One region of the Pantoea eucrina genome, then DNA from elsewhere that is predicted to be linked to it. Evidence: riboswitches for the same ligand, from Rfam matches in the RefSeq annotation. Region 1 holds a riboswitch; each other region holds the start of a gene.
What was found. A riboswitch is a leader RNA that binds a small molecule or an ion and turns the genes downstream of it on or off. The one in region 1 is predicted to bind thiamine pyrophosphate.
Positions count from the first base shown of each region.

Region 2: another riboswitch for thiamine pyrophosphate. It lies ahead of thiC (phosphomethylpyrimidine synthase ThiC); the one in region 1 lies ahead of thiD (bifunctional hydroxymethylpyrimidine kinase/phosphomethylpyrimidine kinase).
Region 3: another riboswitch for thiamine pyrophosphate. It lies ahead of thiB (thiamine ABC transporter substrate binding subunit); the one in region 1 lies ahead of thiD (bifunctional hydroxymethylpyrimidine kinase/phosphomethylpyrimidine kinase).

Region 1 is NZ_CP083448.1:2,140,032-2,146,781, forward strand. Features, by position in the region: gene yegS (lipid kinase YegS) at 1-122, shown strand, start outside; gene LAC65_RS10080 (Gfo/Idh/MocA family protein) at 196-1,317, opposite strand; tRNA gene LAC65_RS10085 (tRNA-Asn) at 1,582-1,657, shown strand; gene thiD (bifunctional hydroxymethylpyrimidine kinase/phosphomethylpyrimidine kinase) at 1,716-2,516, opposite strand; TPP riboswitch at 2,586-2,682, opposite strand; gene LAC65_RS10095 (hypothetical protein) at 2,873-3,076, shown strand; gene ahpF (alkyl hydroperoxide reductase subunit F) at 3,133-4,701, opposite strand; gene ahpC (alkyl hydroperoxide reductase subunit C) at 4,773-5,336, opposite strand; gene LAC65_RS10110 (GNAT family N-acetyltransferase) at 5,598-6,044, shown strand; gene apbC (iron-sulfur cluster carrier protein ApbC) at 6,046-6,750, opposite strand, start outside.
Region 2 is NZ_CP083448.1:173,742-180,491, forward strand. Features, by position in the region: gene LAC65_RS00785 (aminotransferase-like domain-containing protein) at 1-1,162, shown strand, start outside; gene thiE (thiamine phosphate synthase) at 1,325-1,969, opposite strand; gene thiC (phosphomethylpyrimidine synthase ThiC) at 1,966-3,900, opposite strand; TPP riboswitch at 3,992-4,092, opposite strand; gene LAC65_RS00800 (Rsd/AlgQ family anti-sigma factor) at 4,171-4,677, opposite strand; gene nudC (NAD(+) diphosphatase) at 4,764-5,537, shown strand; gene hemE (uroporphyrinogen decarboxylase) at 5,577-6,644, shown strand; gene nfi (deoxyribonuclease V) at 6,647-6,750, shown strand, end outside.
Region 3 is NZ_CP083448.1:543,103-549,852, forward strand. Features, by position in the region: gene polB (DNA polymerase II) at 1-741, opposite strand, end outside; gene LAC65_RS02470 (DedA family protein) at 885-1,646, shown strand; gene thiQ (thiamine ABC transporter ATP-binding protein ThiQ) at 1,643-2,344, opposite strand; gene thiP (thiamine/thiamine pyrophosphate ABC transporter permease ThiP) at 2,328-3,938, opposite strand; gene thiB (thiamine ABC transporter substrate binding subunit) at 3,914-4,900, opposite strand; TPP riboswitch at 4,947-5,042, opposite strand; gene sgrR (HTH-type transcriptional regulator SgrR) at 5,078-6,739, opposite strand.

The DNA.
Region 1 (6,750 bases):
CGCCGCATGAGATGACGTTTAATCTGGACGGTGAGCCGCTGAGCGGCAGCGAGTTTACTATCGACGTGCTGCCAAGCGCGCTCAGCTGTCGCCTGCCGCCCCAGTGCGCGCTGCTGGCCTGACGGCGCAGGCATCGCCGGGTGCGCTTTGATACGCACCCGGTGGTTTGCCCGGCAAACGGCTTAACCTCCCGCGTTACACCTTCATCCAGCGCCGCTCAGCCGCCGAAACTGCGATGGCTTCCAGCACTTTCTGTACCTGTAACCCTTCGGCAAAGTCTGGCCACATGCGATCGCCTGCCGCAATGCCGTTGATCAGATCGCGGATCTCCACGGTTTTCTGATCGTTAAACCCGATACCGTGCCCGGCGGAGACGCAGAAGCTGGCGTAGTCGGGATGCGCCGGTCCGGTGAGCAGTGTTTTAAAGCCCTGCCGTCCGGCTGGTTCGTCGTGGATATAGAGCGCCAGCTCGGCCATACGCTCCTGGGTATAGCGCAGCGTACCCCGGGTGCCGGTGACCACATAGGTCAGCCCCATCTTGCTGCCACAGGCAATACGTGAAGTCTCAATCACGCCGTGCGCGCCATTGCTGAAGCGCAGCAGCGCGCTGGCCTGATCCTCATTCTCTACCGGCAGCAGACGCGCAGGATTTTTAGGGTCGGGGCGCTGCGCGATTACCGTCATCATGTCGCCACTGACCTCCTCAATGTCGCCCACCAGATAGTGCGCCATATTGACGATGTGCGCGGCCAGATCGCCGAGTGCGCCCAGCCCTGCCAGTTTTTTCTGACAGTGCCAGTCCAGCGGCGTCTGCGGGCTGGCGAGGTAATCTTCATTATGCGTGCCGTAAAAGTGCACCACTTCACCAATCTCGCCGCGCGCGATGATCTCCCGCGCCAGCTGGCTGGTCGGATTTTTCATGTAATTAAAACCCACCAGCGTTTTTACACCCGCCCGCTCTGCCGCCTGCACCATCTCCTCTGCATCCGCCACGCTCAGCGACAGCGGCTTTTCCGAGTAGACATGTTTGCCGTGGCGGATCGCCTCCAGCGCCATCTCTTTATGCAGGAAGTTGGGCGCGCAGATATCGACAACGTCGATCTGCGGATCGCTGACCAGCTCGCGCCAGTCGCCGGTGGAGCGGGCGAAGCCAAACGTGGCCGCCTGCTTTGCCGCCAGTGCCGGATCGACTTCAGCCAGCATCTCCCGCACGATCTCACCTTTCAGGGCAAACACCGTGGGCGCCTGCGCATAGGCGATAGCGTGACACCGCCCGATATATCCGCTGCCGATCATTCCGATTCTGACTCTGTTCATGCTGCACCCGTGAAAAGTGGAGGAGGTTTCGCGGAATATATGTTTCATTTTTTAGCGCCACAATGGCGAAATGAAATATCTGTGATCATTGATGTGGAGCACACGACAAAATCAACAAATCCCGCTGTAATTTTGCAGTACTTTGGTGATATTCCTCACATTAAGTCAGGCAGTGGCGGTTTATTCAGCAGTCAGTAAAAATTTTGCAAAAGGGCTTTGACACGCAGCAGGCTGCCCGATATTATGCGCCCCGTTCCACACAATTCCTCTGTAGTTCAGTCGGTAGAACGGCGGACTGTTAATCCGTATGTCACTGGTTCGAGTCCAGTCAGAGGAGCCAGATTCTTAAAAAAAGCAGCCTGTAAGGCTGCTTTTTTTATGCCTGCGTGTTATCCGCCCTACCACCAGTGATGAAAGTGGTGCACCGGCCCGATGCCCTTTCCTGCCTCCAGCGAATCGGCCTGCAGTAGCGCCTGCTGCAGCCAGCCTTTTGCCGCCGTCACCGTATCAGCCCAGCTCTCATGACGCGGCCGCAGCGCTGCCAGCGCCGCCGAGAGGGTACAGCCGGTGCCGTGAGTATGGCGCGTCGCTACGCGCGGGGCCGTAAAGCGGAAACGTCCGCTGCGGGTAATCAGCCAGTCCGGGCTTTCCGCATCCTCCAGATGTCCCCCTTTCATCAGCACCGCGGCACAGCCGAGATCGAGCAGCCCCTCCCCCTGCTGCTGCATGGTGCGCTCATCGCGGGCAGGTGTTGTTTCCAGCAGCGCCGCGGCTTCCGGCAGATTAGGCGTGATCAGCGAAACCTGCGGCAGCAGCCGCTCACGCATCGCCGCCACCGCCTCTGGCGCCAGCAGCGCATCGCCGCTTTTGGCAATCATTACCGTATCCAGCACCACAAACGGCAGCCGCGCACGCGCCAGTTTCTCTGCCACCACCGCCACAATAGCGCTCTCTGCCAGCATGCCGATTTTTGCCGTATCGATACGGATATCGCTCAGCACCGAATCCAGCTGGGCGGCGACAAACGCCGGTGAAATGTAACAGACCGACTGTACGCCACAGGTGTTTTGCGCCACCAGCGCGGTAATAACGCTGGTGCCGTAGGCGCTGAGCGCAGAAAAGGTTTTGAGATCGGCCTGAATGCCCGCGCCGCCGCTGGGATCGGTGCCGGCAATGGTCAGGGCATTTATACGGGGCAAGCCGCGCGGTAAAACAGAGGAAGGGTGGGTCATCATAGCGCTCCTGTCAGGCGTACAGGAAGGCGAATGCGCGCAGGCATCTGACTTCCCTACGCTGGCATTATCCAGATCAGGTAATACGGGTATTTCTCAGCCTTCACAAAGAAGGGCACCCCGAGTCATGGTGTCTGTTACGACACACCGGCAGCTTAGGGGAAGCGATCGCACGAAGCAAGCCGCAGAGAGCAGAAAGCTTGATCTGCGCGGTAGCAGAAGCAGACAGACCGCTGGAGTGACCGGTTTATTGATACAGCGCAAGCCGCGACAACGCGGCAGCATGCTTAATCTGCTGCCGGATCACCCTGCCGGATATCACCATGCTTAACCTGCTGCGCCATCTTATTCCGCACGCTCACCGCTGGCATCAGATTACCATCAGCCGCCACGGCGTCTTGAATCCTGCCGGACGTTACTGTCAGGCTACCTTTATCACCGCGCGCTGTCGCAGCTGTGGTGTGCAGCTGCATAAGCTCTACTACCGCGACCTCAGCGATAGCGAAGCGCGCCGCTGGCTCGGCTGATTTAGCGCAAAAAAAGCCCCGCAGCAAGGTGCGGGGCGCGGGCCGGACAGCGAGATTTACTGTGCTGGCTGGGTGCGGATCAGATAATCAAAGGCGCTGAGTGACGCTTTAGCGCCCTCGCCGCTGGCGATGATAATCTGCTTATACGGCACCGTGGTGCAGTCGCCGGCGGCAAATACGCCTTTCAGGCTGGTTTCGCACTTCGCATCGATAATCACTTCACCCATGCGGTTGCGCTCTACTGCGCCTTCAAGGAAGCCGGTATTAGGCAGCAGACCAATCTGAACAAAGATGCCGCTCAGCGCCAGCTCGTGCGTGGTCTGGGTGGTGCGATCCAGATACGCCAGCCCGGTGACTTTGCTGCCGTCGCCTTTAACTTCGGTGGTCTGGGCGTTAAGGATCACGTCGACGTTTTTCAGGCTGCGCAGTTTATCCTGCAGCACTTTGTCAGCGCGCATTTCGCCGGCAAACTCCAGCAGCGTAACGTGCTCAACAATACCGGCCAGATCGATGGCCGCTTCCACGCCGGAGTTACCGCCGCCGATAACCGCGGTACGCTTGCCTTTAAACAGCGGGCCGTCGCAGTGCGGGCAATAGGTCACGCCTTTGGTGCGATACTGATCTTCGCCCGGTACGCCCATGTTGCGCCAGCGCGCGCCGGTGGCGATGATGATGCTGCGTGATTTCAGCACCGCGCCGGAAGCGGTTTCAATGGCGTGCAATCCCCCTTCCTGCGCGGCGGGAATCAGTTTAATCGCGCTCTGTGTGTCAATCACATCTACCGCGTAATCATCGACGTGCGCGCGCAGTGAACCCGCCAGCTTCGCCCCTTCTGTTTTTGATACAGAGATGTAGTTTTCAATATCTACCGTATCCAGTACCTGACCACCAAAACGCTCGCCCATCAGGCCGGTGCGAATACCTTTACGCGCGGAGTAGATAGCCGCTGCGGCGCCTGCCGGACCGCTGCCGATAATCAGGACTTCATAAGCATCACGCTTATTCAGCTCTTCTGCCGCACGCTTGTCAGCGTTGGTATCAACTTTTCCGACGATTTCGGCCAGGCTCATGCGGCCCTGTCCAAACTCTTTGCCGTTCAGATAGACGGCCGGCACGCCCATGACGTTGCGCTCGGTAATTTCATTCTGGAACACGCCACCATCAATGGCGGTGTGGCTGATACGCGGATTCAGTACCGCCATCAGGTTCAGCGCCTGCACCACATCCGGGCAGTTATGGCAGGAGAGCGAGTAGTAGGTTTCAAAGTGCAGATCGGTATCAAGTGACATCACCTGATCCAGCAGACTCTGCGCCTCTTTAGAGGGGTGTCCACCGGTCTGGAGTAGCGCCAGCACCAGTGACGTAAATTCATGACCCATCGGCGAGCCGGCAAAGCGCGGACCGCTCTGGCTGCCTGGGTTGGTGATCAGAAACGACGGTTTGCGTACCGGACGATCGTTCTCTTCACGGAAGCTGACTTTGTCAGAGAGCGCGGCAATATCTGCTAACAGCGTACGGATCTCAGCAGATTTGGTGCCCTCATCCAGGGTAGCAATCAACTCAACCGGTTTCGTTAGTTTCTCAAGGTAAGCCTTAAGCTGGGTTTTTAAATTGGTGTCGAGCATAGTGAGTTCCTGTGAAGAAAATCGGGTGCCGCAGCACCCGATAAAAAAGAGACCGAATGGCGTCAGGTAACTTAGATTTTACCGACCAGGTCCAGTGACGGAGCCAGCGTGGCGTCGCCCTCTTTCCATTTAGCCGGGCAAACTTCGCCTGGGTGAGAAGCCACGTACTGTGCAGCTTTCACTTTGCGCAGCAGGTCAGAGGCATCGCGGCCAATACCTTCAGCAGTGATTTCGATCGCCTGGATGATGCCTTCCGGGTCAACGATGAACGTACCGCGATCGGCCAGACCTTCTGCCTCACGCATAATTTCAAAGTTGCGGGTCAGCGCGCCGGTTGGATCGCCGATCATGGCATACTGAATCTTACCGATGGTCTCGGAAGAACCGTGCCAGGCTTTGTGGGTAAAGTGCGTGTCAGTAGAAACGGAGTAGATATCTACGCCCAGTTTCTGGAACTCTTCGTAGTGGTCTGCAACGTCACCCAGTTCGGTCGGGCATACGAAGGTGAAGTCAGCCGGGTAGAAGAAGAAAACACTCCATTTACCTTCAACGTCTTTCTCGGTTACGTCGATGAATTCGCCGTTTTTGAACGCTGCGTTTTTGAACGGTTTAATTTTGGTGTTAATGATTGACATAGTGACCTCCGTTAAAAAGATGTGATGCAGGCTACAGTTTTTTCAGGCCAGGTGCTAATACGCAGACGTTATCAATCAGATAAACAAAAGCTATCAATGCAGCGAGACCAGATCCGGTGCGGCTTGCCGCGGCATTCTACACAGAAAAGCGGCGGCGATAACAGGCTTTCTCAGAATGCGGCTAAACTGCTATTTTTTTTACAGGCTGGCACGCATGACCGCGTGCCATAAGCGATGCTTGCGATTCAGGAGACCCCGCACGTGAATATCCGACCTTTTCAGGAGAGCGATCGCCCGTTTCTGCGCACGCTGTTTCTCGCCGCGCGCCGGCACAGCTGGACGTGGCTTAACGGTGATGCGTGGCAGCTGGAGGATTTTGATGCGGTGATCCTGGGTGAAACGGTGCTGGTAGCGGAGATCGGCGGCGAACGCGCGGGTTTTGCCGGCATTCTCGATAACGACAATTTTCTGCACAGCCTCTATGTTGACCCGGCGTATCAGGGTCAGGGTGTGGGCAGCGCGCTGCTGCAGCAGGTTACGGCACGCTTTACCTCAACCGGCGCGCTGAAATGTCTGGCTGCGAACCGGGCCGCGCTGGCGTTCTACCAGCATCACGGCTGGCAGCGCGTCGCCAGCGGCGAAGGCGAACAGGGTACCTATGTGCTGATGCACTATCCGCTGGCGGGGCGCGCCAGCGAAACGGCGTGAGCTACACCGCCCGGAAGGCGATATCGCCCGGGATCACCTCACCCTGCCAGTAAAGCTGAGCGGCTACGCGCCCCGCCAGCTGGCGATAGAGGGCGGTAAAGTCGCTCTCTGGCCGGCGGATCACCGTAGGCGTCCCGTCATCCAGATCCTCCCGCAGGTGAATATGCAGCGGCAGCTGTGCCAGCAGGCGGGTGTGGTAATCCTGCACCAGCCGCTCAGCCCCGCCGGTGCCGAAAACAGGCTCATGATGGCCACACTCACTGCAGATATGCATGCTCATGTTCTCCACCACTCCCAGCACCGGCACCGCTACTTTTTCAAACATCACGATGCCTTTGCGCGCGTCCAGCAGCGCGATATCCTGCGGGGTGGTCACCACCACGGCGCCGGTGACGGGTACGCTCTGCGCCAGCGTCAGCTGGATATCGCCGGTGCCGGGCGGCATATCGAGAACCAGATAGTCGAGGTCGGGCCACAGCGTCTCGTTGAGCAGCTGCAGCAGCGCCTTGCTCGCCATCGGTCCGCGCCACACCATCGCATTATCGTCCGTAACCAGATAGCCAATTGAGTTGGTCGCGAGCCCGTGCGCCATAATCGGTGCCATGTGCGTGCCGTCAGGCGATGTCGGACGCTCCGCTTCCGTTCCCAGCATATTCGGAATGGAGGGACCGTAAATATCCGCATCCAGCAGCCCCACGCGCGCCCC
Region 2 (6,750 bases), 1.4 Mb from region 1:
CAGTCGCACCAGCGGTGACGTGATGCAGCTGGGCAGCGGCATGCCCGATCTGACGCAGCCCACGCTGAAACCGCTGTGGAAAATCATGAGCCGGCTGGCGCAGAAACAGCAGACTGAACTGCTCAACTATGACAGTCTGCTCGGCGTCAGCGCCCTGCGCGAGCAGGTGGCGCGCCTGACCATCGACAGCGGTTGTCAGCTGACGGCAGAGGATATTGTGATCACCACCGGCTGCCATGAGGCGCTGTCGGTTTCAATTCGCGCCGTCTGTGCGCCGGGTGACATCATTGCGGTAGAGTCGCCCGCGTTTCATGGCACGATGCAGACATTGCGCGGACTGGGGATCAGGGTGATTGAAATCCCGACCGACTCAGTCACCGGGATCAGTCTTGAGGCGCTGGAGCTGGCGTTTGAGCAGTGGCCAATCAAAGCCGTAGTGGTGGTGCCAAACTGCAATAATCCGCTGGGTTTTATTATGCCGGAAGCGCGCAAGCGGGCGCTGCTGGCGCTGGCGCAGCGGGTTGATGCCGCCATCATAGAGGATGATGTTTATGGCGAGCTGGCATGGGACTACCCGCGTCCTGTCACGCTCAAATCGCTCGACATGGATGGCCGCGTACTGCTCTGCAGCTCATTTTCAAAAACGCTGGCACCGGGGCTGCGGGTGGGCTGGGTGGCACCGGGCCGCTATCGCGACAGGGTGCTGCATATGAAATATATCGGCACCGGATCCACGGCCACGCTGCCGCAGCACACCGTGGCGGAGTTTATTCGCCAGGGCCACTATCTCCCGCATCTGCGCCGTATGCGCCAGGTGTATCAGCGCAACTATGAAACATTCAGCTGCTGGGTGCGGCACTACTTTCCCTGCGGCATCTGCGTATCGCGCCCGCAGGGTGGGTTTCTGATGTGGATTGAGCTGCCGGAGGCGTTTGATGCGGTGCGGCTTAATGCCGAGCTGCGCGAGGCCTGCCTGCAGGTCGCCGTGGGTTCTCTGTTTTCCGCTGCGGGTAAATACCGGAACTGTCTGCGACTCAATTACGGCTTGCCCATGAATGAACAGACGGAGCAGGCGCTGGCGCGGCTGGGAACGGCGGTGGAGCGCGCCATGCAGGCGTGCAGCAGCGACAGGCATCAGGCGGAGCAGCTGCTGGCGGAGTAAACCGGAAAGGCAGGGCTGGAGGGAGAGAAGGGGAACCAGCCCTGGCCCGCTGCAAACCACAGCGGGCAAGACGTACTGTAACGGTTTCAGACGCGCAGACGAGGCCTGCTGACTATCCCTGCGTGCCGGCTTGCGCCATTTCTGCGCGGGTTACATCAATTTTCAGGCCTGCGCGATCGGCGTTCCGCTTCCCACCAGCCGCAGCAGGTCAGCGGTGGCCGCACGCCAGTCAGCCGCCTGCGTGATGGCGCTGACAACTGCCACGCTGCCGACACCGGTCGCCAGCACCTCAGGCACGCGCGCCAGTGAAATGCCGCCGATAGCGACCGCAGGAATACCCTGCAAATGCGGCAGGTGTTGCTGCAGCCGGACCACTCCCTGCGGCGCAGACGGCATCTGCTTGGTTTGCGTGGGGAAGATGTGCCCCAGTGCGATATAGGAGGGGCGCAGTGCCACCGCGCGCTCCCGCTCTGCGTCATCATGCGTTGAGATGCCCAGCCGCAGGCCCGCCTGCTGAATCGCCTGCAGATCCGCTACCTCCAGATCCTCCTGACCCAGGTGTACGCCATATGCCTGATGCGCAATGGCCAGACGCCAGTAATCATTAATGAACAGCCGTGCGTGATAATGCCGGCCCAGCGCAATCGCTTCACGCACCGCGTCTTCTGCATCCCGATCCGGCAGATCTTTGATGCGCAGCTGGATCGTGCGTACCCCGGCGGCCAGCAGGCGTTCGATCCAGCTGACGCTGTCAACCACCGGATAGAGTCCCAGCTGCGGGGCAGTAGCAGCAAACGCGGTTGTCATGCTTTCTCCTTACCGATCGCATCAGCAGGATGATAGAGTTCACCTCCGCGGCGGCGGAATGTCTCAGACATCTCTGCCATTCCCGCTTCAGCCACTTCAACCGGCTGTGCCTCAGCCTGCTGGCGCGCCGCAAACTCCCGCACTTCCTGGGTAATTTTCATTGAGCAGAACTTCGGCCCGCACATAGAACAGAAGTGCGCGACTTTGCCCGATTCCTGCGGCAGCGTCTCATCGTGGTAGGCGCGGGCAGTATGCGGATCCAGCGCGAGGTTAAACTGATCTTCCCAGCGGAATTCAAAGCGCGCTTTGGACATAGCGTTATCGCGGATCTGCGCCCCCGGATGCCCTTTGGCCAGATCGGCGGCGTGCGCGGCGATCTTGTAGGTAATAAGCCCCTGCTTGACATCCTCTTTATTGGGCAGCCCGAGGTGCTCTTTAGGCGTTACATAGCAGAGCATGGCGCAGCCAAACCAGCCAATCATCGCCGCGCCAATACCGGAGGTGAAGTGGTCATAGCCCGGTGCGATATCGGTGGTCAGCGGGCCAAGCGTATAAAAGGGCGCTTCATGGCAGTGGTCGAGCTGCTCGGTCATGTTGCGCCGGATCATCTGCATCGGGATATGGCCCGGACCTTCAATCATCACCTGCACGTCATACTCCCAGGCGATTTTGGTCAGCTCGCCTAACGTTCTGAGTTCTGCAAACTGCGCCTCATCGTTGGCATCCTGAATCGATCCCGGGCGCAGGCCATCGCCCAGCGAGAGGGCCACGTCATAAGCGGCGCAGATTTCACAGATATCGCGGAAATGCTGATAGAGAAAACTCTCCTGATGATGTGACAGACACCATTTCGCCATGATTGAGCCGCCGCGCGACACGATACCGGTCAGACGTCTGGCCGTCATCGGCACATAGCGCAGCAGCACGCCGGCATGAATAGTGAAGTAGTCGACGCCTTGCTCCGCCTGCTCCAGCAGGGTATCGCGGAAAATTTCCCAGTTAAGGTTTTCAGCGATGCCATTCACCTTTTCCAGGGCCTGATAGATCGGGACGGTGCCAATGGGAACCGGGCTGTTGCGCAGGATCCACTCGCGCGTTTCATGAATGTAGCGGCCGGTGGAGAGGTCCATCACGGTATCGGCACCCCAGCGCGTGGACCACACCAGCTTTTCCACCTCCTCTTCAATCGAGGAGCTGACCGCAGAGTTGCCGATATTGGCGTTGATTTTCACCAGAAAATTACGGCCAATAATCATCGGTTCCGATTCGGGGTGGTTGATATTTGACGGAATAATGGCGCGCCCGCTGGCGACTTCATCGCGCACAAATTCTGCGGTGATATTCGCCGGCAGGTGCGCGCCAAAGGCTTCGCCCGGATGCTGCTGCAGCAGAACTTCGCTACGAATGCGTTCGCGCCCCATATTTTCACGTATCGCAATAAACTCCATCTCCGGCGTCACTATGCCCTGACGGGCGTAGTACAGCTGCGTGACGCAGCGGCCAGGTTTTGCCCGGCGCGGAGAAGGTAGCGATTCAAAGCGCAGGTGGTCCAGTCCCTCATCGGCCAGACGCTGCTGTGTATAAGCGGAACTGCGCTGCGTAACCGGTTCACTGTCATCACGCTCGTCTATCCACGCGGCGCGCAGCTTTGCCAGTCCCTGATGCACATCGATAGTGGCCTGCGGATCGCCATAGGCGCCAGCGGTGTCATAGACCGGAACCGGCTCATTGATTTCGTACTGCGGGTCCGCTTTGGTGCCGCCGGTATGGGTGGGGCTGAGCTGGATTTCACGCATCGGCACGCGAATGTCGGCGCGGCTGCCGGCGATCCAGATACGCTGTGAGTTGGGAAAGGCAGTGCCCTGCAGCGAGTTGATAAAATCCTGCGCTTGCGCGCGCTGTTCACGACGAGAAGGTTTAGCAGCAGACATAGCAAAATTCCTGAAGTCAGTGGAAGTTGCTTGTCCGGAGTCCGGAAGGAGTAACAGCGCCTGCAGACAGGTAAAATCCAATCGCGCGCTGATAATAGCTACTCTTGTTCCCTTCGCAGGTACTAACCTGATCAGGTTCCGCGGATCCCGAATTAACGGTCTCAGCCCCGGGGGGCACTCCGACAAGGTGTTTCTGTTTAAAACAATAAAAGCCCGGTCAGCATAAGTGGGCTTTTACGGAATAACAAGGATTTTACAACTGCAGCAGGATCAGGCCGGACGCGCGATAACGCTGTCGTTTGCTACCGGCGGAGAAACCAGCTGGTTATCCCACGCCATCTGAATCAGTTTATCTTCTAGCGAGAAGCGCGACGCCAGCGTTTCGCCTACTTCAGAAAGCGCCTGCTGGAATTCAACGCAGTTTTCATCCGTGATCGCCTGCTGCAGATGGCTGTCATAGAGCTGCATGATGCGATCGGTATTGCTTTCAAGCGCCGGATAGAGATGCGCAGCAGCAACCAGCGGACTGTCGCCCTGCAGATCTTTGATAATGCGCTCATACATACTGAAGTGGCCGGTTGAGAGATAGTCCACCAGCGTATGGCAGAAATCATCCAGTGCCTGCTCGTTCAGTGCCGCCAGCGCTTCTTTATTCGGCTTGATGCCAATCAATTCATAGTAAGTGACAAGCAGATTTCGACGCGCACGTAACCACGTGTCGACTAATTCATTACCGCCACCGACACGCCTGGTCAGATTATCTAACTGGGTAAGCATATGAGGCTCCCGGTGAGTTATAGTTGTTCATTACACTTAACATCAGACTTTCAGCGTGCCGTGCGACGCTAAGGACAACGAATAAGATGCAACGTGAGATCTCAAGCGTAGACGCTGGCTGGTGGATTGTCAGCTCTGAACAGAAACTTTGGTTGCCGCAGGGTGAGCTGCCGCACGGCTTAGCGGCAGATTTTGGTCTTGCAGGCCAGCACGGCATACTTATCGGTGAGTGGCTGGGCGAAAACGTCTGGCTGATCCAGGCGTCGCGTCCGGAAAATATGGGCTCGGTCCGGCAGGTTATCGATCAGGATACCGGACTGTTTCAGCTCGCCGGCCGGGGGGTGCAGCTGGCTGAATTTTACCGTTCCCACCGCTGGTGCGGCTACTGCGGCCATGAAATGCGCATCAGCCCGCGTGAGTTTGCCTGCCTCTGTACCCACTGCCGCGAACGTTACTATCCGCAGATTGCGCCCTGCATCATTGTGGCGATTCGCCGCGGCGACGAGATCCTGCTGGCCAATCACGCCCGCCATCGCAACAGCATCTATACGGTGCTGGCCGGCTTCGTTGAAGTAGGCGAAACGCTGGAGCAGGCAGTGGCGCGTGAGGTCATGGAGGAGAGTAACGTACGGGTAAAAAACGTGCGCTACGTGACCTCGCAGCCGTGGCCATTTCCCCATTCGCTGATGACGGCATTTATGGCTGAGTATGAGGATGGCGAGCTGCAGCACGATGGAAAAGAGCTGCTGGATGCGGGCTGGTATCGCTTTGATGCGCTGCCCCAGCTGCCGCCGCCAGGCACCGTGGCCCGGCGCCTGATTGAGGACACCGTGGCGCTGTGTCGCGCCAGCGTGGCATGAAAATGCTACACTGACGCCCTTAGCATGAGAGAGCCCATTATGAGTGAACTGAAGAACGACCGTTATCTGCGCGCCCTGCTGCGCCAGCCTGTAGATGTTACCCCGGTCTGGATGATGCGTCAGGCCGGACGCTATTTACCGGAATACAAAGCCACGCGCGCTGAAGCCGGTGATTTTATGTCGCTGTGTAAAAATGCTGAGCTGGCGTGTGAAGTGACGCTGCAGCCGCTGCGCCGCTATCCGCTGGATGCAGCGATCCTCTTCAGCGATATTTTAACCATCCCGGATGCAATGGGGCTGGGACTCTATTTTGAAACCGGCGAAGGTCCGCGCTTCTCCCGTCCGATTACCTGTCGTGCCGATGTTGATAACCTGCCGGTGCCCGATCCGGAGCAGGAGCTGGGTTATGTGATGAATGCGGTACGGACCATCCGCCGCAATCTCAGGGGGGCCGTCCCGCTGATTGGCTTTTCCGGCAGCCCGTGGACGCTGGCCACCTATATGGTTGAGGGCGGCAGCAGCAAGGCATTTACCAAAATCAAAAAGATGATGTATGCCGAACCGCACACGCTGCACACGCTGCTGGATAAGCTGGCAGACAGCGTGATCCTCTACCTTAATGCGCAGATCAAAGCGGGTGCGCAGTCGGTCATGATCTTCGATACCTGGGGTGGCGTGCTGACCGGACGCGACTACCGCGATTTTTCGCTGAATTACATGCATAAAATTGTGGACGGTCTGGTGCGTGAGAACGAAGGCCGTCGCGTCCCGGTCACGCTCTTTACCAAAGGCGGCGGACAGTGGCTGGAGGCGATGGCTGCCACCGGCTGTGATGCGCTGGGGCTTGACTGGACCATGGATATGGCCGAAGCGCGTCGCCGCGTGGGTCATCAGGTTGCGCTGCAGGGTAACATGGACCCGTCTATGCTTTATGCGCCGCCTGCCCGTATTGAAGAGGAGGTGGCCAGCATTCTTGCCGGATTTGGCCAGGGTGAAGGACACGTATTTAACCTCGGGCACGGTATCCATCAGGATGTGCCGCCGGAACATGCAGGTGTGTTCGTTGAAGCGGTGCATCGTCTTTCGCGACAATATCATCAGGAATAAGCATGGATTTAGCCGCATTACGTCAGGAACAGCTGGCGCTGGCTGCTAACGTTGTGCGGCAGGACGATTTCGACGTTCTGCCGCCGCGCTTTATCGGCGGCGCTGA
Region 3 (6,750 bases), 1.6 Mb from region 1:
GCGCAGCGGAATGCCGTAGCGATCGGCATGCTTTTGCAGCACCCGCAGGTCGAACTGCACCACGTTCCAGCCAATGACCACATCGGGATCGTGCCGCGCGAACCAGGCGTTAAGCTGCTCCAGCAGCTGCTGGCGGCTCTCAACGTAAATCAGCTCAAAGCTGAGCGCGCTGGCGTCGCCGTTGGGCGGGCCCAGCATATACACCTGACGCTGACCGCAGCCTTCCAGCCCGATACAGTAAAGCTCGCCGCGTTCGGTGGTTTCAATATCCAGCGACACCCAGCGGAGAGGCGGCCGGTAGTCGGGATGCGGCTTCAGGCGGGCGTTGATCAGAGTCTCACCGCGCGGCTCGCCGCTGAACCAGACCGGGGCGGTAATAAAGCGCTCCATCAGATAGCGCTCGGGTGGCCGGATATCAGCTTCATAAACGCTGATGCCGTTCTCACGCAGACGTTTCTCCAGCTGCTGTAGCTGACGATGGCTGCGGCAATAGAGGCCAAACACCGGACGATAATGGAAATCCTTCAGCGTCAGCGACTGCAGACGGGTATGGGCTTCGTCGCGGATGAGCGCTTCGGTCTGACGGCGGAACGCTTCCGGAATAAACGCCACTGACTCCTGCGCGGGCAGCACCAGCCGCTGCGGCCCGGCATCGGTTGCCAGCCACAGCGTGATCTCGCTGCCTGAAGGGGTATCCCGCCAGTGACGGGTCAGCAGATAGCCTGCGCGCGGTTCTGTCACGGTGACTCCGGAGTAGAAATTATGCGCAGTATACCATGGATGTTTATACAGTGTCGGCAACTCTCTGCAGCGCAGCGGGAAAAGCTTGACGCCCTGACGCAGGCTCAGGACAATCCAGCCTTCATATTCCGCAGAGGATAGCTATGGAAGCCTGGATTCAACACCTGTTTACGCAATCGCTGGAGTACGCGCTGTTCGCCGTCGCTCTGGTGACCTTTCTTGAATCACTGGCGTTTGTGGGTCTGCTGCTGCCGGGCACCGTGCTGATGGCCAGCCTGGGGGCGCTGGTGGGCAGCGGTCAGATTGGCCTCTATCCGGCGTGGGCGGCGGGGCTGATTGGCTGCCTGCTGGGCGACTGGATCTCCTACGGTATCGGCTGGAAGTTTCAGGGGCCGCTGCACCGCTGGAAGTATCTGAAAAAGTATCAAAGCCTGCTGGATAAGACCGAGCATGCGCTGCATCAGCACAGCATGTTTACCGTGCTGGTGGGGCGCTTTGTCGGCCCGACACGCCCGCTGATCCCGCTGGCGGCAGGCATGCTTGAGCTGCCGGTGCGGAAGTTTCTGCCGCCCAATATCATCGGCTGTATTTTGTGGCCGCCCGCCTATCTGCTGCCGGGGATCCTCGCCGGTGTGGCCATTGATGTGCCGCAGGCGCAGGGCGACAGCTTTAAATGGCTGCTGCTGCTGGTAACGATTCTGCTCTGGCTGGGCGGATGGCTGCTCTGGCGCTGGTGGCGCAGTGACAAAACACGCGACTGGGCAACCCGCTACCTGCCGAAAGCGCGCCTGCGCTGGCTGGCGCCGCTGATGGCCGTAGCGGGCAGCGCCGCGTTTATCGCGCTGCTGTTTCATCCGATGATGCCTGTTTTCCTGCAGCTGCTCTGGAAAGTCTTCTTCGCTTAAGCTGGCGTAATACCCAGGCGCGCGGCGCTGCTGCTCTCACCCCGAAGCAGCGCCGCCGTCTCACCATCCCACTCGATCCGGCCATCAGCAATCACCAGACTGCGTGCGGCAATCTGCTGCGCATCCTCCAGACTGTGCGACACCATCAGCAGCGTGATATTGCGTGCGTCACACACCGTACGCACCAGCTGCAGCATTTCGCGGCGCAGCGCCGGGTCGAGCGCCGAAAAAGGCTCATCCAGCAGCAGTACCGGCTGGTTGCGCAGCAGGCAGCGCGCCAGCGCCACCCGCTGCCGCTGGCCGCCGGAGAGCTCGCCAGGCAAGCGCGTCAGTAAATCATGCAGTCCGGTCTGGTGTGCAATCTCCCTCAGCTGCTGCTGCTGGTCGCGCGTGAGCTTCAGGCCCGGATGCAGACCCAGGGCCAGATTCTGCTGTACCGAAAGGTGCGGAAAGAGATTGTTCTCCTGAAACAGCATCGAGACCGGACGCAACGCCGGTACGCTGCGGGTGTGATCGCGGCCATTAATCAGCAGCGTGCCGTGGCTGACCGGCAGAAAGCCGCCGATCAGGCTCAGCAGCGTGCTTTTACCGGCGCCGCTCGGGCCAAGTATCGCCAGCCGTTCACCCGCCTGAGCGCTGAAGCTGAAACGCATCGGCAGATGCTGATAAAGGTAAGTAAGATCAGTGAGTGTCAGCATGGCGTCCCGGCAGTTTTTCCATCAGAGTAAAAAGTAACAGGCAGAGCAGCAGCAGCAGCAGGGCGGTCGCGGCACCGTCGGCACCGCGATAGGCGCCGATCTGCTGATAAAGATACCAGGGCAGGGTGCGGAAATCGGCGTTGCCAAATAGCGCCACTGCGCCAAAGTCGCCAATCGAGAGTACGCAGGCAAAGGCGAGCGCCTGCGCCAGCGGACGCTTCAGCAGCCGCAGCTCAATCAGCTTCAGGCGATTGAGGCCGGAGAGACCGAGCGAGGCGCAGAGCGGCGCATAGCGTGCGGCGATATCGCGCATCGGGTTTTCCAGCACTTTCATGGCGTAGGGAATGGCGATCAGCGCATTGGTAAAGATCACCAGCCCGTCGGCACGCGCCGGCAGCCCGGAGGTAGCGGTAAACAGCAGGAAAAAGCCGCTGGCCAGCACGATGCCCGGCATCGCCAGAATCAGCATGCCGCTCAGCTCCAGCGCCTGTGCGCTCGCCCGATGCTGGCGCTGACGCAGCTCGCGGCTGCTCCACAGCAGCATCATTGTCAGGATCACACAGAGTGCGCCCGCGCCAAGGGCGATGCGCAGCGAGGTCAGCGTGGCCTGCCAGAGCGCCGGCTGCTGCAGTGCGCCGGCCACACCGCCGCGCACGCCATCGACCACCACCGCTGCCAGCGGAGGCAGCAGCAGCAGCAGCGCGAGAGCAATCAGCAGCGTGTCGCTGACGCGTGCAAACCCGCTATCCTGCGGATCGCGCCAGCCCTGCAGCGTCTGACTGCCGGCAGGGATCGCTTTACTGAAGCGCTGACTGAGCAGCACCAGCAGCAGACAACAGCTGAGCTGCAGCAGTGCCAGCAGCGCGGCGCGGCCGGGATCGTAATCAAAGCTCAGCGCCTGGTAGATCGCCAGCTCCAGCGTGGTCGCTTGTGGCCCGCCGCCCAGCGCCAGCACCGTGGCGAAGCTGGCAAAGCAGAGCATAAAGATCAGCGCCGCGGTCGGCAGGATCTGGCGACGCAGCCAGGGCCACTCCAGCAGCCGGAACAGATTCCAGCCGCGCAGCCCAAGCTGAGCCGCCAGCTGACGCTGCTCCGGCGGAATGCTCTCCAGCGCCTGCAGCAGCATGCGCGTGGCCAGCGGCAGGTTAAAAAAGACGTGCGCCAGCAAAATACCCTGCAGGCCATAGGGAGAGAAGTGGTAGGGAATACCCAGCAGCGTGCAGAGCTGTGCCAGCCAGCCGCTGCGGCCGTAGACGCTCAGCAGGCCAAATACCGCCACCAGCACCGGCAGCACCAGCGTCATCGCACATAAACGCAGCAGCAGCGCGCGGCCAGGAAAGCAGCGGCGATAGAGCGCGCGCGCCAGCAGCACGGCCGGCAGCACGGAGCAGAGTGCCGAGAGCAGCGCCTGCTCAAATGAGAACGCCAGCACGTGGTGCAGATAGCTGTCACTGAGCAGGCTGCGCATGTCCGGCAGCGGGGCCGCCGTCAGCAGCGCCCCCAGAGCGAGCAGCGCCACGGCGCACAGCAGCAGCGCGCTCAGCGCGCCGGGTATCAGCCAGCCGGGCATCAGCGGCTGACAGCCCGCTGCCAGGCGCTGATCCACGCGGCGCGCTGGTCAGCCACTTCTGCCGGTGAAAACTGCAGCGCTTTTTGCGGCACGTTCAGCGCCCGATAGCCAGCCGGCAAATCGCTTTTGATCACCGGGTACATCCAGTTGCCGGTGGGGATCGTCTGCTGGAAAGCGGGGCTGACGATAAACTGCATAAAACGCTGTGCCAGCGCTGGCTGTTTACTGCCGGCCAGCCGGGCGGCGACTTCGACCTGCAGGTAGTGCCCCTCACTGAAGGTGGCAGCAGCGTAGTTCTCTTTCTTCTCTTCAATAATGTGGTAAGCGGGCGACGTGGTATAGCTCAGCACCAGATCGCCTTCGCCCTTGAGAAACAGGCCGTACGCTTCACTCCATCCTTTAGTGACGGTAACGGTTTTCGCCGCCAGCTTCTGCCACGCCGCGTCGCTGCGATCGCCAAACACTTTTTGCATCCAGAGCAGCAGGCCGAGGCCTGGCGTACTGGTACGCGGATCTTCATAGATAACGCGCCATTTCTCCGGGCTTTCAACCAGCTCCTGCAGGCTTGCGGGCGGATTCTTCAGGCGGTTTTTGTCATACACAAAGGCGAAGTAGCCGTAATCGAAAGGAACAAAGGTGTCGTTCTGCCAGCGCTCAGGCAGCTGCAGCGCCGCGGTATCGACCTGACTTTTAGCAAACAGGCCGGTTTTCTCCGCCGCCTGCAGGAGGTTGTTATCCAGTCCCAGCACAACGTCCGCTTTACTGTTTTTCCCTTCCATGCGCAGACGGTTGAGCAGCGAGACGCCATCCTCCAGCGCCACGTAGCGCAGCTCGCAGCCGCACTCCGCTTCAAACGCTTTCTTTACCGCCGGCCCAGGGCCCCATTCAGCAGCGAACGAATCATAGGTATAGACGGTCAGTAGCGGTCTGGCGGCGAATACCGGTGCGGACAACAGCAGCAGGACAGGCAGAACGTTCTTTAACACTTTGCGCTCCTTAAGGAGAGGATATGAGTGAGTCGCAAAGGATCTGAGGCTGGCACATCTCAAATCCCTACGCCGGTATTAACCGGATCAGGTTCGACGGGTTTCTCTCAGCCTGACGACGCAGACACCCCGTTGAGAACGGCTTAGTGTAGACATTTCCGCCACGGCGTGAAAGCGTCATAACGCCGGCGGCGCAAACCAGGCAGATTTAAAATCGAACCAGCCCAGCGTATTCAGCCGTACGCCGCGCATGCTGCGCTGGCCTTCCAGCAGCAGCCAGTGGTGAAACAGCGGATGCAGCCAGTCCTGATCTACCAGCTGGCGCGCCCACTCAGCCAGCGGCAGGCGTTTCTCACGCCAGCGCGCAGCATCCTCATGCCACGCCAGCGGAATGCAGTGCTGCATCAGCGGCAGCTCATAGAGCTGCGCAAACAGCGCATACTCCAGCGGCAGGGTGAAGTTAACGCTGCCGAGCCAGATATCGCTCTCTCCGGCGCCGGCAAACCACGCTTCGTAGCTCACCACCCGGGTGATCAGTTCCACCCCCTGCTGCGCCAGCAGGGGACGCAGCGCGCTGGCGATGCCTTCATGCTCGACGTGGTCGCTGTACCAGCTTAACGTCAGCCGGGTCAGACCTTCCGGCTTGTCCGCCGCCCGCAGATCGCGGCGATGGTGCCAGCGCGGCAGCAGGCCCCAGGCAGGAAACCAGTAACGCTGATAGCCGGGATCGGCATGATGCAGCAGGGTAATCGGATTAAGCAGATCGCTGACCCAGCGGCGGAACCGGGCATGGCGTCCCCAGGCGGAGCGCTGGTCAAACAGCAGGAAGTAGCAGCCCTCCTCCAGACGGCTCTCTTCCGCTATCTCATCCGCCTCGCTGCCCTGCAGTTTTACGCCAGAGTAGACCAGCTCGTCACTGACTTCCGGCAGCACCCAGATTGAGACTTCGTCAATCAGCGCCCGGTAACCAAAGTAGTCATCAAACGCGGCAATTTTCAGCTGCGTCTGCTGATTGCGTACCACGCTGTAAGGGCCGCAGCCGGCAGGCTGACGGGCAAAGTCGGGCAGGGACGGCCATTCGCGCGGCAGGATCATGGCGCTGACGCTGCCCAGCAGCCATGGCAGCCAGCTGTCAGGCTGGGTCAGAGTGATATCCAGCGTCCAGGGCGCCGGCGAGTGCAGCTGCGAGATATGCGCAAACAGCGGCAGAGCGGCGCTGCGCTGCAGCGAATCAAGAATATCTGCCATCTCCAGCTCGCGCCCGTGATGAAAGCGGATGGCCGGACGCAGATAAAAGCGCCACTGCTGCGCGGAGAGTTGCTGCCAGTGATGAGCAATATCGGGTTCAATTTCCCCGTTTTCCTCATTTATGCGCGTCAGGCCGCTGAAGATCTGGCGGGCCAGATGCGTTTCCGAGCGGCGCAGCGGCGAGGCGGGCAGCAGGTTCTGCAGCGGACGGTAGTAAAGCACGCGCAGAATATGTTTTCCCTGACGCACGCTGCGGCCCAGGTGGGCGGCAATCATCTGCCGCACCTGCGCTTTGTCGCCAACCAGCTGAACCAGCTGGTCAATACCGTCCTGCTCCAGCAGCGCTTCTGCACGCTGCTGCTGCAGCGCCAGACCGGTACAGCGGAAGCGCAGCTGCGAACGCTTTCCGCGTCCCGCCTCAGCCTGCCAGGTCAGCCAGCCTTCACGCTGCATCGCCTGAAGCAGGTTGCGCATATGGCGCCGCGAACAGTGCAGACTGCTGGCCAGTGCATCAAGCGTTGTCGCCCGATCCTGACCTTCACACTGCTGCCAGAGACGAATAAATTGCTGCTGCAGACGGGCCGAAGACATAAAAGGGGAAC